Regions from separate parts of the Pseudomonas sp. G3-19 genome, predicted to be linked through region 4. Evidence: predicted binding sites of a transcription regulator. Region 4 holds the regulator's gene; each other region holds the start of a gene.
What was found. The regulator FliA, encoded in region 4, starts transcription of late flagellar genes. The targets are predictions, from matches to a motif close to CTAAAGTTTNNNNNNNNNNNGCCGNTAA.
Positions count from the first base shown of each region.

Region 1: ACOYXI_RS13355 (flagellar protein MotY) is a predicted target of FliA. The motif match lies at 1,958-1,985, and genes of this name have one in related genera.
Region 2: ACOYXI_RS04785 (methyl-accepting chemotaxis protein) is a predicted target of FliA. The motif match lies at 2,514-2,541, and genes of this name have one in related genera.
Region 3: ACOYXI_RS05985 (methyl-accepting chemotaxis protein) is a predicted target of FliA. The motif match lies at 2,341-2,368, and genes of this name have one in related genera.

Region 1 covers NZ_JBMPIQ010000003.1:2,908,571-2,912,781, forward strand. The annotation lists gene ACOYXI_RS13350 (argininosuccinate synthase) at 1-853, opposite strand, end outside; gene ACOYXI_RS13355 (flagellar protein MotY) at 983-1,891, opposite strand; gene pyrC (dihydroorotase) at 2,052-3,098, shown strand; gene rnt (ribonuclease T) at 3,095-3,772, shown strand; gene ACOYXI_RS13370 (peroxiredoxin) at 3,846-4,211, opposite strand, start outside.
Region 2 covers NZ_JBMPIQ010000003.1:1,038,710-1,042,920, reverse strand. The annotation lists gene ACOYXI_RS04790 (hypothetical protein) at 1-705, shown strand, start outside; gene ACOYXI_RS04785 (methyl-accepting chemotaxis protein) at 774-2,399, opposite strand; gene ACOYXI_RS04780 (glycerate kinase) at 2,738-3,880, opposite strand; gene ACOYXI_RS04775 (sugar diacid recognition domain-containing protein) at 4,096-4,211, opposite strand, start outside.
Region 3 covers NZ_JBMPIQ010000003.1:1,314,541-1,318,751, forward strand. The annotation lists gene ACOYXI_RS05965 (LysR substrate-binding domain-containing protein) at 1-443, shown strand, start outside; gene ACOYXI_RS05970 (MmcQ/YjbR family DNA-binding protein) at 440-799, shown strand; gene ACOYXI_RS05975 (DUF1294 domain-containing protein) at 945-1,373, opposite strand; gene ACOYXI_RS05980 (undecaprenyl-diphosphate phosphatase) at 1,370-2,200, opposite strand; gene ACOYXI_RS05985 (methyl-accepting chemotaxis protein) at 2,496-4,130, shown strand.
Region 4 covers NZ_JBMPIQ010000003.1:5,993,226-5,997,436, reverse strand. The annotation lists gene ACOYXI_RS27335 (chemotaxis protein CheA) at 1-497, opposite strand, end outside; gene ACOYXI_RS27330 (protein phosphatase CheZ) at 552-1,340, opposite strand; gene ACOYXI_RS27325 (chemotaxis response regulator CheY) at 1,358-1,729, opposite strand; gene fliA (RNA polymerase sigma factor FliA) at 1,895-2,635, opposite strand; gene fleN (flagellar synthesis regulator FleN) at 2,632-3,462, opposite strand; gene flhF (flagellar biosynthesis protein FlhF) at 3,576-4,211, opposite strand, start outside.

The sequences.
Region 1 (4,211 bases), 3.1 Mb from region 4:
GCATGATCGTGCCGCCCGGGGTTTCGTAGCAGCCACGGGACTTCATGCCCACGTAACGGTTTTCAACGATGTCGAGACGACCGATACCGTGAGCGCCACCGATCTTGTTCAGCGTTGCCAGTACGGTGGCCGGAGTCATTTCGACGCCGTCCAGCGCGACGATGTCGCCGTTGCGGTAGGTCAGTTCCAGGTATTGCGGGGTGTCGGGAGCCTTCTCCGGGGAGACGGTCCAGCGCCACATGTCTTCTTCGTGCTCGGTCCAGGTGTCTTCCAGCACGCCGCCTTCATAGGAGATGTGCAGCAGGTTGGCGTCCATCGAGTACGGGGACTTCTTCTTGCCGTGACGCTCGATCGGGATCGCGTGCTTCTCGGCGTAATCCATCAGCTTTTCGCGCGACAGCAGGTCCCACTCGCGCCAAGGGGCAATCACTTTCACGCCAGGCTTGAGTGCGTAGGCACCCAGTTCGAAACGCACCTGGTCGTTGCCCTTGCCGGTGGCACCATGGGAAATGGCGTCGGCGCCGGTTTCGTTGGCGATTTCGATCAGGCGTTTGGCGATCAGCGGACGTGCGATGGAAGTACCCAGCAGGTACTCGCCTTCGTAAACGGTGTTGGCGCGGAACATCGGGAACACGAAATCACGCACGAATTCTTCGCGCAGGTCGTCGATGTAGATTTCTTTGACGCCCATGGCCTGAGCCTTGGCGCGAGCCGGCTCGACCTCTTCGCCCTGACCCAGGTCAGCAGTGAAGGTCACCACTTCACAGTTATAAGTATCCTGCAGCCACTTGAGGATCACCGAAGTGTCCAGGCCGCCGGAATACGCCAGAACGACCTTGTTTACGTCCGCCATGCCATCACTCCACGGGGTTCTACGGAAAGCCGAGGAGTCTACCGCTCAAATCCGATAATTTACAGAGGCGCGACAGCTTAAGACGACAAAGCGACAGAATCTGTCGACAGCGCGACGATGACCGGCGGGTCAGGAAGTCGCCGCAGCGTTGGCAGGTGTGCTGGCTTGCGGTGCTGGCGCGGTAGTCGGCGCCACTCGTGCAAGCTTCACGCTGACCCGGCGATTCTTCGCCCGGTTGGCCGCATTGTTGTTCGGCACCAGCGGGTATTGCTCGCCGTGGAAACGCACGGTGATCTGCGATTCGGCGATGCCGTTGGCCTTGAAAAAGTCGACCACCGCCAGCGCGCGACGACGCGACAGCTCACGGTTGGTCAGACGGTTGCCGCTGTTGTCGGAATAGCCATCCAGTTCGATGTGATTGACCGTCGGATCGGCCTTCATGAACTCGAGCATCACCTGCAGCCTGGCCTTGGCGGCGGCATCCAGATCGGTGCCTTCGCCAGGGAAGCCGATCTGCGATTGCTTCACCTGATCGAAATTCTGCGGCAGCAACTTCGCCACACACGTCTGGTAATCATTGAACGCTTTGCTGAACTTCACCGGCAGCAGACGCACTTCCGAAACCCGGCCATCGCCGGACGCACGGCGCACCACCGGACTGCGACCGTCCAGCAAACCGCTGATCAGCCCGCCGGCCTGGGATTGCGAACTGTTGAACAGCACGTTGCCGGTACCGATCCTGACGCTGCCCAGATTGATGTCGTTGCGCCCCGGCTGCCATGGCGCTGCCGCGGCAAGCAACGTCGCCGAACCGCCGCCGAGCATGGCGTTGTAGGCATTGAGGCGGAATATCGCCTGCTCGCCGGCTTTGCGCACGAACTGGCCCGAGCCGAAATCGGTGATCGGCTGGGTCAGGCGGCACTCGAACTTGTCGCCCTCGACCGTCCACTCAATGTTCTCCAGACGCGTCTGGTAGGTCAGCGCCATCGCGGGGAGGCTGGCAAACACACTGAGCAAGGCTAAATATCGCTGGCGCACGGGAGGCTCCATTGGCTTCTGTAACACAAAGACCGATTCACACTATGTTTACGGCATACCTACGGGATATCGGAAGGTTCCTGCAAAACTTGATAGCGGGTGCCTGCAAGAGTCTTTTCCGGTAGCATTCCCCTCAGTTTGACCCGCCTGGAATCCCCTCATGTCCGACCGCCTGACCCTGCTGCGTCCCGACGACTGGCACATTCATCTTCGCGATGGTGCCGTGTTGACCAATACCGTTGCCGATGTTGCGCGCACCTTTGGCCGCGCCATCATCATGCCCAACCTGGTACCACCGGTGCGCAACGCCGCTGAAGCCGACGGCTATCGCCAGCGGATTCTCGCTGCCCGCCCGGCCGGCAGTCGCTTCGAACCGCTGATGGTGCTGTACCTCACCGACCGCACCCAGCCCGAAGAAATTCGTGAGGCCAAGGCCAGCGGTTTCGTGCACGCCGCCAAACTGTACCCGGCCGGCGCCACCACCAACTCCGATTCCGGCGTGACCAGCATCGACAAGATCTTCCCGGCGCTGGAAGCCATGGCCGAAGTCGGCATGCCGCTGCTGATCCACGGCGAAGTCACCCGTGGCGATGTCGATGTCTTCGACCGCGAAAAGATTTTCATCGATGAGCACATGCGCCGTGTCGTCGAGCGTTTCCCGACGCTCAAAGTGGTGTTCGAACACATCACCACCGGCGACGCGGTGCAGTTCGTCAATGAGGCTTCGGCCAACGTCGGCGCCACCATCACCGCGCATCACCTGCTGTACAACCGCAACCACATGCTGGTGGGCGGGATTCGGCCGCACTTCTATTGCCTGCCGATCCTCAAGCGCAATACCCATCAGGAAGCCCTGCTCGACGCCGCCACCAGCGGCAGCGCGAAGTTCTTCCTCGGCACCGACTCGGCGCCGCACGCCCAGCATGCCAAGGAAGCCGCCTGCGGCTGCGCCGGCTGCTACACCGCGTACGCCGCCATCGAGTTGTATGCCGAAGCGTTCGAACAGCGCAACGCGTTGGACAAGCTCGAAGCGTTCGCCAGCCTCAACGGCCCACGCTTCTACGGCCTGCCGACCAACACCGATCGCATCACCCTGGTTCGCGAAGAATGGACCGCCCCGACCAGCCTGCCATTCGGCGAGCTGAACGTTATCCCGCTGCGCGCCGGTGAAAAACTGCGCTGGCGCCTGCTGGAGGAACACGCGTGAGTGAAGACCATTTCGACGACGAACTGGACGGTCAAAGTGGCGGCGGCGGTTCCCGTCACCCAATGGCAGCGCGTTTTCGCGGTTACCTGCCGGTTGTCGTCGACGTAGAGACCGGTGGCTTCAATTCGGCCACCGACGCTCTGCTGGAGATTGCCGCGACCACCATCGCCATGGACGAAAAGGGTTTCGTTTACCCGGACCACACCTACTTCTTCCGTGTCGAACCTTTCGAAGGCGCCAACATCGAAGCGGCAGCGCTGGAATTCACCGGGATCAAGCTCGATCACCCGCTGCGCATGGCGGTCAGCGAAGAAACTGCGCTGACCGACATCTTCCGTGGCATCCGCAAGGCGCTGAAGGCCAACGGCTGCAAGCGCGCGATTTTGGTCGGCCACAACAGCAGCTTCGACCTCGGCTTCCTGAATGCTGCGGTTGCGCGTCTGGACATGAAGCGCAATCCGTTCCACCCGTTCTCCAGCTTCGACACCGCGACACTGGCCGGTCTGGCTTACGGTCAAACCGTGCTGGCCAAAGCCTGTCAGGCAGCGGACATCGACTTCGACGGCCGTGAAGCGCATTCGGCGCGTTACGACACCGAGAAGACTGCCGAGCTGTTCTGCGGCATCGTCAACCGCTGGAAACAGATGGGCGGCTGGGAAGACTTCGACGACTGATCCTCGTCGGGTATTTCCCGCGCATAAAAAACCGGCCACATGGGCCGGTTTTTTTGTACCGCGACGTTGCGCCTTACAGGGCAGCAGCGTTCTCGGTCAGGTAAGCCGCAACGCCTTCTGGCGAAGCGTTCATGCCTTTGTCGCCTTTTTTCCAGTTGGCAGGGCAGACTTCGCCGTGCTCTTCGTGGAATTGCAGCGCGTCGACCAGACGGATCAGCTCTTCCATGTTACGGCCCAGCGGCAGGTCGTTGATGATCTGCGAGCGAACAACACCCTTGTCGTCGATCAGGAACGCGCCACGGAAAGCCACGCCGCCTTCGGACTCAACGTCGTAGGCCTTGGCGATTTCGTGCTTCATGTCGGCAGCCATGGTGTATTTCACCTGGCCGATGCCGCCATTGTTGACCGGAGTGTTGCGCCAGGCGTTGTGGGTGAAGTG
Region 2 (4,211 bases), 5.0 Mb from region 4:
TTATTGGACGCACCGGAAATCCCCGATGCGCTACCCAATTTCCCTGGCAGTCAGGTTAACCTTTTGCCATTGAGTGCATTGGTATCTCCTCTGAAAGTGTTAATTCCAGAATGGTATAGTTCACCTTCTGATCCAGGCGTGCCCGTACTGTTAAGGCTGTTGTTAAACGGGAATAGGGTGGCGGACTATCCTTTTACGACACCCATCGACCCGGCGCTTTTCCCATTTGAGGCCCATATTCCTGAGGCACACCTGGTACAAGAAGGCGTATATGAGGTTTCATACATCCTCGATATTGGCGGGAATGAAGACATGGCCGCGAGCACGCCGATTACGGTCGATCTAACGGCTCCCAACTTCGGCAATCCGGGAGAACCTCCGCAATTTCCACCAGAAATCGACAGTGAGGGGATCACACCGCAGTATCTCGCCGCCCACAATGATGAAGTTCTGGTAACCATTGCCATCTATATGCAGCAGCGAGCCTGCGACAGCATCGAATTTCACTTTGGCTCACTTGCGGCGGAGCCAGTCATCATTAAAACGGTGCATGACGCAACTTCACCTACCGTTATCAAACTGAGTGGCGCGATTATCCGTGAGATAGGCTCCGGCACGATGTTCGCGTTTTACAGGCTGCGCGATCGTGCAGGAAACCTTGGGCAACAGTCTTCGTTTAAGCAAGTCAAAGTGGACCTGTCTTGAAGCGCTGACTCTTCGAGGTGGGCCGAACAATCATCTGGTTCGGCCCACTTCAGGCAACTGCGTATTTCTCAAATCACAAACCGCGCCACCATGGCATTCAAATCCACCGCCAGACGCGACAGTTCATGGGTTGCGGCGCTGGTTTGATTCGCGCCGGCGGCGGACTGCGTGGCCAGATCACGGATGTTGACCAGGTTGCGGTCGACCTCACGCGAGACCTGGGCCTGTTCTTCCGAGGCACTGGCGATCACCAGGTTGCGTTCGTTGATCTGGTGGATCGACTGGGTGATTTGCTCCAGCGCCACACCCGCAGCGCGGGCCATTTCCAGAGTGGTCTGGGTGCGCTGGTTGCTTTGCTGCATCGACGACACCGCTTCGCCGGTACCGTTCTGGATGCCAGCGACCATTTTTTCGATTTCCTGAGTCGATTGCGCAGTGCGATGCGCCAATGCGCGAACTTCGTCCGCTACCACCGCAAAACCGCGTCCGGCCTCACCGGCACGCGCTGCTTCGATCGCCGCGTTGAGGGCCAGCAGGTTGGTCTGTTCGGCGATGGCGCGGATCACATCCAGCACCTTGCCGATGTCGCGACCCTGCGCGGCGAGGCCTTCGATCATTTGCGCGGTGCTCTGCACGTCATGAGTCATGGTCTGGATCGCGTCGACGGTTTTCACCACTTGATCGCGACCTTCACGGGCGGCCTGGGTCGACTGGTTCGAGGCTTCGGAGGTCGATACCGCGTTGCGTGCGACTTCCTCCACAGCGGCGGTCATTTCGTTGACGGCGGTGGCGGCTTGTTCGATCTCGTTGTTCTGCTGTTGCAGGCCACGGGAAGCCTCTTCGGTGACCGCGCTCAGCTCTTCGGCAGCCGCGCCCAACTGAGTCGCGGAACCGGCGATCTGTTCGATGGTTTTGCGCAGGTTGATCTGCATCGTGGACAGGGCTTGCAGCAGTTGGGTGGCTTCGTCCTTGCCATCGACTTCGATGGACTGGGTCAAGTTGCCGCCGGCGATGGTTTGCGCAGCCTGTACGGCACGATTCAATGGGGTGACGATGCTGCGAGTCAGCAACAGGGCCAGCAGTACCGTGGCGAGCGCGGCGACCACGGCAACAACGATGATGCCGGTAATGGCGCTGTCGTAATGCTCACCGGCCTGATTGGAGGCGACTTTCGCGCCCGCCGCGTTGATTGCGATCAGCTTGTTCAGTTGTTCGCCCATCTGGTCGGTGCCGTCCTTGATCCGCGTGTTGATCAAGGTGCGCATCTCGTCGACCTTGTCCTGACGCGACAGCTCCATCATCTGGTTTTGCGCTTGCAGGTAGTTGTCGAGCGTGGTCGCGAACGTCTGATACAACGCACGCTCTTCGCTCTCTGCCGGCAACGCGGCGTAACTGGCCTGAGCACTGCGCACCTTGTCCACCAGCACGCCGATGCGCGTTTGCGCTTCTTGCAGGCCTGCCGGGTCGCGGTTGACCAGAATCCGGAACGACAGAATCCGCAGGCGCAGAACGTTTTCCGTGACCACGCCAAGGTAGGTGACGCTAGGCAGTTGGTTGGTCTCCATGTCGATGGACGCCTGGCGAATGGTCGACATGCGGTTGACGGCGAACACACCAAGGACAATCACCAGCAAGGCGATAAAGGCAAAACCGAGGAAGGCACGGGGCGCGATATTCAGGTTACGCAAGGACATGGTTGGACTCTCGGATAGAGGTAGCTGCGAGCGTCCGTGCCGTCATCACTGGCCCTTGGGGGCGGGACCAGTCAGGCGTCACTGTTCGAGGGAATCTGTGTGCGCCTGATCTCTGTATCGGCGGCGCTTTAGGAAGATTTCGTGTAAAGCGAAAATATTTTTCAAGGTGTTTCAGCGCTGAAACACCTTGACACTAACCCCCTGTGGAGAGGGGATTTATCCCCGATCGGCTGCGCAGCAGTCGCAAAATCTCAAAACTGGTTTTTTGCGAAAAACGCGGGGGGGCTGCTTCGCAACCCATCGGGGATGAATCCCCTCGCCACAACATCTTCACGCAATCAGCTATTGAGTTTGGCCATCTGCCAGACGCGGGCAATGTCAGTCGCCCGTTCGCGCAACAAGCGTGGAGCTTCGGCACAGGCCTGCTCCAGGGTCATCGGGCCGCTGGTGACGGCGAAAGCGGCGTCGATGCCGTGCTCGTAGAGTTCCTGATAACCCTCACCCAAGGTGCCGGCGATGACGATCACCGGCACGCCGTGCTGCTTGGCAATCCGCGCCACGCCGAACGGGGTCTTGCCGCGCAGGGTTTGCGCGTCGAACCGCCCTTCTCCCGTGATCACCAGATCGGCGCCGTTGACCGCTTCGGCCAGCCCCACCAACTCGGCCACCACTTCCACGCCGGCCTGAAATTGCGCGCCAAGAAACGCCTTGGCCGCAAAACCCAATCCCCCCGCCGCACCACTGCCCGGCTCATCGCGAACGTCCTTGCCCAACGCTTGCGCGCAGAGCTCGGCGAAATGCCCCAGCGCCTGATCCAGTTGCTGCACTTGTGCCGGTGACGCGCCTTTTTGCGGGCCGAAAATCGCCGAGGCCCCGTGCGGGCCGCACAGCGGGTTGTTGACGTCGGCGGCGATGTCGAAGCGCACGTGGGCCAGACGCGGATCAAGCTCACTCAAATCCAGCCGCGCCAGTTGCGCCAGTGCCAAGCCGCCCGGCACCAATGGCTGACCTTGCGCATCGAGCAATTTCACCCCAAGCGCCTGCATCGCGCCGGCGCCGCCGTCGTTGGTGGCGCTGCCGCCAATCGCCAGAATCACCCGTTGCGCGCCGGCATCCAGCGCGGCGCGAATCAGTTCGCCGGTGCCGAAGGTGCTGGTGATGCAGGCATCGCGTTGCCCCGTAGGCACTAATTGCAAACCACTGGCCTCGGCCATTTCGATGATCGCGGTGTGATTGTGTGGCAACCAGCCCCACGCGGCGTCGACCGGCGCACCCAGCGGCCCGCGTACTCGGGTGCGGCGCAGTTCACCCTCGCAAGCGGCGAGAATCGATTCCACCGTGCCCTCGCCGCCGTCGGCCATCGGGCATTTGACCAGTGTTGCTTGCGGCCAGACTTGCGCCAGCCCCAGCGCAATGGCTTCGGCAACGCCTTGGGCACTCAGGCTGTCCTTGAACGAATCGGGGGCGATGACGATCTTCATGCGAATTCTCCAGTTCCAATGCCGTTCATGCTGCCAGTCGGCCTGCGCATTGACGCCTGTCCGCTGCACAAGTGCGGTGGGCGTTTATTGTTCATTTCTACAAAAGCCTGTGTCGAATGTACCGACGCTTTCGCGAGCAAGCTCGCTCCCACAGGGGAATGCATTCCAAATGTGGGAGCGGGCTTGCTCGCGAAGGCGTCGGTGAAAACATCCGATCAGCCCGGATCAATGTGCGGCAGCAATTGCACCCCGAGATATAGCGCCAGCATCCCGTCGAGTTTCAGCGGATCAACCCCGCTCAACTCAGCAATCCGCTCCATCCGATAACGCA
Region 3 (4,211 bases), 4.7 Mb from region 4:
TCACCCGGCGTCTGCGCCAGGCACAAATGGTCGTGGTGGCCAGCCCGGCTTTTGTCGAGGGCAAAACCATCACTCATCCGCAGGACTTGAAGAACCTGCCGGTGCTCGGCGCGCTGGAGGCCGATCGCATGGTGCATGTGCGCTTGCTGGATGAGCAAGGCAACAGCGTCGAACTGAACATGGAGGCGCGGTTGGGCATCGATGACTTCATCGTGCGCAAGGCCTGTGTGCTCGCCGGCCAGGGTTTTACCCTGCTGCCGATGATGTATTGCGAAGCCGACCTTGAGAGCGGCGCGCTGGTGCAACTGTTGCCCGAGTGGTCGTTGCCCGGCGGCTGGTTGCAGGCGGTGTATCCGCATCGACGCGGGGTGATGCCGGCGGTGCGGGCATGGATCGATCATCTGGTCGAATCGTTCAATGCGTGTGGGGAGCGGTTGTTATGAACAAGGGAAAAATGAACGAAGCGGATGTCGCCGCCTTCTGCCTGGCCTTGCCGGGTGCGCGGGAGGATTACAAATGGGGCGGCGTGCGGGTGTTCTCGATTGCCGGCAACAAGATGTTTGCCCTGCAAGGGCTGCGCGGGGATTCACTGGCATTCAAGGTCGACAAGGATCTGTTTCTCGGCCATTGCGACCGCCCGGGTATTCACCCTGCGCCTTATCTGGCGCGGGCGCAGTGGATCATCATGCACCCGCCCTACCCGCTGGGTGCCGAGGAGCTGCAGGGATTACTGACGCGTTCGCATCAATTGGTGGTAGGCAAATTGCCCAAAAAAACCCAAATCGGATTGTTGCTCTAGCTTTTTGATTTTGATTTTGATTTTGGTGGGAGCGGGCTTGCTCGCGAAAGCGGTGTGTCAGACAACATATTCGTCCATTGGCACACCGCTTTCGTCGGAACGCCGCCCGGAGCAAGCCCGCTCCCACATGGGTCATGTGTGAAGCTTAAATATGTGAAAGCAGGTTCGAACCGAGAAACAACTGATCGATCCAGAACACCTGATGCAGCGCCACAATCACCCAGAACAGAATCTGAAACGACACCTTGCGCGTCTTGTGCCGGAATACCTGTTGGGCGATCAGCGCGCCGGGCCAGCCGCCGGCCAGTTCCAGCGCATGCAGGATGTTCTCCGGTGTGCGCCACGCATCGGCGCGGGCCTTGCGCTTGTCTGCCCAGTACATGAAAAACGCCAGCACGCTGACCACGCCATAAGCGGTCAACGGCACCAGCGAGATGCCGCGCAGCCACATCGACAGCGAGCCGAACAGCGGCAGCGCGCACACGATCAACAGCACCGCCAGTTTCAGTTTCAGATGCTGAATGCCGCTACCGGACGGTCGTCCATCCGGGCGGCGCGCGCGGGAATCACTCATGGTTTCGCCGCCGACCAATCCACCCAGCCGAACTGCCAGGTCGCCAGAATCACCAGACCGAATACAATCCGGTACCAGGCGAATGCCGCGTAACTGTGGCTGGCGATGAACTTGAGCAGACCGCGCACGGCGATCATGGCGAAGATGAACGCGGTGATGAAACCAATGGCGAACACCGGGAAGTCCGCCGGCACAAACAGATGGCGATACTTGTAACCGGAGTACACCGCCGCACCGACCATGGTTGGCATCGCCAGGAAGAACGAGAACTCGGTCGCAGTCTTGCGCGACAGGCCAAACAGCAGGCCGCCGATGATCGTCGAGCCCGAACGCGAGGTACCGGGGATCATCGCCAGACACTGCGCGAAACCGACTTTCAGCGCGTCCTTCCAGGTGATCTCGTCCACGGTTTCGGCGTGCACTTCATGTTGCCGACGCTCGGCCCACAGCATGATCACACCGCCCACCACCAGCGCGGTCGCGACGGTGATCGGATTGAACAGGTATTGGTGAATCAGGTCGGCAAAAATCACCCCCAGCACCACCGCCGGCAGAAACGCGATCAGCAGGTTGGCAGTAAAACGCCGTGCACTCGGCTGGGTCGGCAAGCCGATCACCACGTCGAGAATCTTGCGGCGAAACTCCCAGACCACCGCAAGGATCGCGCCGAGCTGAATAATGATGTTGAACGCCATGGCCCGTTCGCCGCCGAACTCGAGCAGGTCGGCAACAATGATCTGGTGTCCGGTACTGGAAATGGGCAAAAACTCCGTCAGCCCCTCTACAACTCCAAGAATCAGTGCCTGCAAGGCGGTCCAAAGATCCATCAATCCCCCAAAGAGCGATGCACGCGGGCATGCCCCGATAATATTTTTCTAACGTTCACTGCGTTCAGCGTAGCTGTACCGATTCCGCGCGCACAGGATCCACACGAAACGGTCAAAATTCCGTGAAATATCAATTCGGATTCAGGTTTTCACGCGCGGGGCCGAAATCCTAACAGACAAGCCTTAATAGTGCTGCGGCGTTATACGACTTGGGTCGCGTATGCCTGACCACGCAAACGTGGTTGGATGCTGGCGTTGATTTATTACAAGAAAAAGAAATCGGAGTGACAGCGTTATGAACAGCTTGCGCAGTGTGTCGATCAGCCGACGCTTGTGGCTCATTTTGATTGTGGCGGTGGTCATGTTGTTGACCTTGGGCGTGTTGATGCTCAAGCAGATCCACGATGACCTGTACCACGCCAAGGCGCAGAAAACCCAGCATGTGGTGCAGACCGCCAGCGGCCTGCTGACCTATTACCACGACCTGGAAACCGCTGGCACCCTGACCCGCGAAGCCGCACAGAAGCAAGCGCTGACCGCCATTCGTGGCCTGCGCTACGACCAGAGCGATTACTTTTGGATCAACGACCTCACCCCCGTGATGGTCATGCACCCGACCAACCCCAAACTCGAAGGCCAGAACCTTTCGGCGATCCGCGACCCAGACGGTTTCGCGGTGTTCAACGAGATGGTCGCGATCGCCAAAAGCAAAGGCGCGGGCATGGTCGATTACCGCTGGCCCAAGCCCGGTGCCAGCGAACCGGTGGCGAAAACCTCCTATGTAAAATTGTTCGAGCCGTGGGGCTGGGTGCTCGGTTCGGGCGTTTACGTCGATGATGTGCAGAGCGAGTTCCGGGGGCAGTTGATCAAGGCTTCGGTGATTGGTTTGGTGATCGCCGTGATCATGGCCCTGCTGGTGATTTTGATTGCCCGCAGCATCGTCCGTCCGTTGCAGGAAACCGTGAACGCCATGGCCAACATCGCCAGCGGCGAGAGCGACCTGACCCGCAGCCTCGACACCCACGGTCAGGACGAAGTCACGCAACTGGCGCATCACTTCAACGCCTTCACCGCCAAGTTGCGCCGGGTCATCGGTGACCTGCAGGTTTCGGCCAGTGCGCTGGGTCAGTCGTCCAGTGAACTGGGCAACGATGCGACTCAGGCCCAGCAGCGCAGCCAACAGCAATCGCAGCAGATGGAACTGGTGGCGACCGCAATCAACGAAGTGACCTACGGCGTGCAGGATGTGGCGAAGAACGCCGAACATGCTGCCGCTGAAATGCGCGATGCCGAAGCTCAGGCGCAGCAGGGCCAGATCAACATCGACGGCAGTCTGCAACAGATCGACAAGTTGTCCGGAACCATTGACCAAGCGGTCGAAGTGATTCGCACCCTGGCGGCCGAAAGTACGCAGATCGGCAGTGTGCTGGAGGTGATCCGCTCGATTGCCGAGCAAACCAACCTGCTGGCGCTCAACGCGGCCATCGAAGCGGCCCGCGCCGGGGAACAGGGCCGGGGCTTTGCGGTGGTGGCCGATGAAGTGCGGTTGCTGGCGCAGCGCACGCAAAAGTCGACGGCGGAAATCCAGAGCATGATCGAACGCCTGCAGAATCATTCCGAAGCGGCGGTGAAAGTCATTGGCGACAGCAGCAAGGCCTCGCAACTGACCATCGAACAGGCCGGCCTCGCCGGTGCCAGCCTTAACGCGATCGGCCAGGCCCTGCGCAATCTCAACGGCCTGAATGCCTCGATTGCCAGCGCCACACTGCAACAGGCGCATGTGGTCGAGGACATCAACCAGAACGTCACGCAGGCCGCCGGTCTGTCGCACAGTACGGCGCTGGCGGCGGAGCAGTCGAGTGCGGCGAGCGTCAAGCTTGGGCAGTTGAGTGAACAGCTGAACCAGCTTCTGCGCCAGTTCCGCGTCTGACCCCGCTCCCCCTGTAGGAGTGAGCCTGCTCGCGATAGCGTCGTATCAGTCAACCACAGAGCGGCTGACCCACCGCCATCG
Region 4 (4,211 bases):
TCCAGCAGCTGTTCAAATTCGTTATCGGTGATGTCGCCGGAATCGCCTTCGACGACCAGTTCTTCGATCATCTCGGCCACTGGCGAAGCCGGGGCTTCGTCGGCCGTTTGCGGCTCGGCCAGACGCGCCAGGGCGGCCAGCAGTTCCGGGGTTGCAGCAGTGATCGGTGCACGTTCACGGACTTCGCTGAACATGCTGTTCACCGCGTCCAGTGCTTCAAGCACCACGTCCATCAGTTCTGCATCAACGCGCCGCTCACCCTTGCGCAGGATGTCGAACACGTTTTCGGCGATGTGACAGCACTCCACCAGCTCGTTGAGCTGAAGGAAGCCGGCGCCCCCTTTTACAGTGTGGAAACCGCGAAAAATTGCGTTGAGCAGATCTGCGTCATCCGGGCGGCTTTCCAGCTCGACCAGTTGCTCGGACAGTTGCTCAAGAATCTCGCCGGCCTCAACCAGGAAATCCTGAAGGATCTCTTCATCGGCGCCGAAGCTCATTAATGGGGTGCTCCTACAGGTCTAAAAACCCAAAAAACCTAAAATTCCAAAACTCTAGAATCCGAGGCTGGATAACAAATCGTCCACATCGTCCTGACCGGACACAACGTCTTCTCGTTTATCGGCATGAATCTGCGGACCTTCACCCTGCGAGAGATGTTTTTGTGGATCTTTTTCTGCAAGCATCGCGGCACGGTCGTGTTCGATGCCCGCAAAGCGGTCAACCTGACTGGCCATGAGGACGAGTTTGAGCAAATTGCTTTCGACTTCGGTGACCAGTTGGGTCACACGCTTGATCACTTGACCGGTGAGGTCCTGGTAATCCTGAGCCAGCAGGATGTCGTTGAGGTTGCTCGACACCGCACGGTTGTCCGTGCTGCTGCGTGACAGAAAACCGTCGACCCGGCGCGCCAGTTCGCGGAACTCTTCAGCTCCGACTTCACGACGCATGAAGCGGCCCCAATCGGTGCTCAGCGCCTGGGCTTCTTCAGCCAGGCCATTGACCACCGGGGTGGCGCTTTCCACCAGATCCATGGTGCGGTTGGCCGCGGCTTCGGTCAGCTTGACCACATAGCCCAGGCGTTCGGTGGCGTCGGTGATTTGCGACACTTCCTCGGCCTGCGGCATGTGCGGATCGATCTGGAAATTGACGATCGCACTGTGCAGTTCGCGTGTGAGCTTGCCCACTTCCTGATACAGGCCGCGGTCACGGGTCTGATTGAGCTCATGGATCAGTTGCACAGCGTCGCCGAACCTGCCTTTTTCAAGGCTCTCGACCAGTTCGACCGCGTGTTTTTTCAGGGTCGACTCGAAATCGCCCTGTGAAGATTCGTTATGCTCCATAGCTCCCCCGCGCGTCATCAGCCGATGCGTTCGAAAATCTTCTCGATTTTGTCTTTCAACGCCTGAGCCGTGAAAGGTTTGACCACGTAGCCGTTCACACCGGCCTGAGCGGCCTCGATGATTTGCTCGCGCTTGGCTTCAGCGGTCACCATCAGCACCGGCAGGTGCTTGAGTTTTTCATCGGCACGCACGTGGCGCAGCAAGTCGATACCGGTCATGCCCGGCATGTTCCAGTCCGTTACCAGAAAGTCGATGCTGCCGCTGTTGAGTACCGGAATGGCGGTAGTGCCATCGTCGGCCTCGACGGTGTTGGTGAACCCGAGATCGCGCAGCAGGTTCTTGATGATCCGCCGCATCGTTGAGAAGTCATCAACGATGAGGATTTTCATGTCTTTGTTCAATTCGACCTCCAAGCAGTCTTAAACGCGCCCAGCACCTGGACGCGCCACTTCAATCAATCGGCGCAGCACTCGAAGACTGTCTGGAGCACAACAGAGCAAGACCGGTGCCGTTCTCACCGCACCAGCCTCGTTCGCAGTGTCCCCACACTGCCTTCAGCGCGCTCGCCACTCCCCCAAACGCCCCCGCAAACGGGCCGCGCACTGGCTGTGTAACTGGCTGACCCGCGATTCACTGACGCCAAGGACTTCACCGATCTCCTTGAGGTTCAGCTCTTCGTCGTAGTACAGCGCCAACACCAGTCGCTCACGCTCCGGCAAATTGGCAATCGCGTCCGCCAGCGCCGCCTGAAAGCGTTCATCTTCCAGATCGCGTGACGGCTCAAGATGAGCACTGGCGCCATCCTCGTGCAGCCCTTCGTGTTCGCCGTCCTGCAACAGATCGTCGAAACTGAACAGCCGGCTGCCCAGGGTGTCATTCAAAATCCCGTAGTAATCGTCGAGACTCAATTGGAGTTCGGCCGCAACCTCGTGATCTTTAGCGTCACGGCCGGTTTTAGCTTCAATTGAGCGAATGGCATCGCTGACCATACGGGTATTGCGGTGAACCGAGCGCGGTGCCCAATCCCCTTTGCGCACTTCATCGAGCATCGCGCCGCGGATCCGGATGCCCGCGTACGTTTCGAAACTGGCGCCTTTGCTGGCGTCATATTTGGTTGAGACTTCGAGCAGGCCGATCATCCCGGCCTGAATCAGGTCTTCAACCTGCACACTCGCCGGCAAGCGCGCCAGCAAGTGATAGGCAATGCGCTTGACCAGTGGCGCGTAACGCTCGATCAACTCGTACTGCGCGTCACGTGCCGACTTCTTGTAGTAGTTCATACCGCTCGCGGTCATAACACAGGCCCTGCTGTTTGCTGCACGAGGCGCTCGACGAAAAACTCAAGGTGGCCGCGCGGGTTGGCAGGCAGCGGCCAGGTATCGACCTTCTGCGCGATCGCCTTGAACGCCAGCGCGCACTTGGAACGCGGAAAGGCTTCATAGACCGCTCGCTGCTTCTGCACTGCCTTGCGCACGCTTTCGTCGTACGGCACGGCGCCGACGTATTGTAAGGCGACGTCGAGGAAGCGATCCGTGACCTTGGTCAACTTGGCGAACAGGTTGCGCCCTTCCTGCGGGCTCTGCGCCATGTTGGCCAGCACGCGGAAGCGGTTCATGCCGTAGTCGCGGTTGAGCAGTTTGATCAGCGCGTAGGCGTCGGTGATCGAGGTCGGCTCGTCGCAGACCACCAGCAACACTTCCTGCGCGGCGCGGACAAAACTGACTACCGAGTCACCAATACCTGCAGCGGTGTCGATCACCAGCACATCGAGGTTGTCGCCGATGTCGCTGAAGGCCTGAATCAGACCGGCATGTTGCGCCGGGCTCAGGTGCACCATGCTTTGGGTGCCGGAAGCGGCCGGCACGATGCGGATCCCGCCGGGGCCCTGCAACAGCACGTCGCGCAGCTCACAGCGGCCTTCGATCACATCGGCCAGAGTACGTTTGGGGGTCAGTCCCAGCAGAACGTCGACGTTCGCCAGCCCCAGATCGGCGTCCAGCAGCATGACCCGACGGCCAAGCTCTGCCAGCGCCAGAGACAAGTTCACTGACACGTTAGTCTTGCCGACGCCACCTTTGCCGCCGGTCACCGCGATCACCTGTACGGGATGCATGCTGCCCATGTTATTTCTTTACCTTGTCTTGCATAGACGGAGGCCACATTACTGGCTGCGCGTTCTCAACCGGAACAATGCATGGCAGACCATCGATGTAGGTACAAAAACGGTTCATTACCTCAGCCAACCTGCTTGGTCGGGCTGTGGTAGATATCAGCGAACATGTCAGCCATGGCTTCTTCGCTGGGTTCTTCCTGCATTTGCACGCTGACGGCGCGGCTGACCAGTTGATGACGGCGCGGCAGATGCAGATCATCCGGAATCCGTGGGCCATCGGTCAGGTACGCGACCGGCAGTTCATGACTGATCGCCAGGCTCAACACTTCGCCAAGGCTGGCCGTCTCATCCAGTTTAGTCAGGATGCAGCCGGCAAGCCCGCAACGCTTGTAACTGTGATAAGCGGCGGTTAGAACCTGTTTCTGGCTGGTGGTTGCCAGCACCAGATAATTTTTTGAACGGATGCCACGCCCGGCCAGACTTTCCAGCTGCATGCGCAAGGCCGGATCGCTGGCCTGCAAGCCGGCGGTATCGATCAGCACCACGCGCTTGCGCAGCAGCGGGTCGAGCGCCTGCACCAGCGACTGGCCCGGATCGACGTGGGTCACCGGCACATTGAGAATCCGCCCCAGCGTCTTCAGTTGTTCCTGCGCGCCGATGCGGAAGCTGTCCATGCTGACCAGCGCGACATTCTGCGCGCCGTACTTGAGCACGTAGCGCGCGGCGAGTTTGGCCAGGGTGGTGGTTTTGCCCATGCC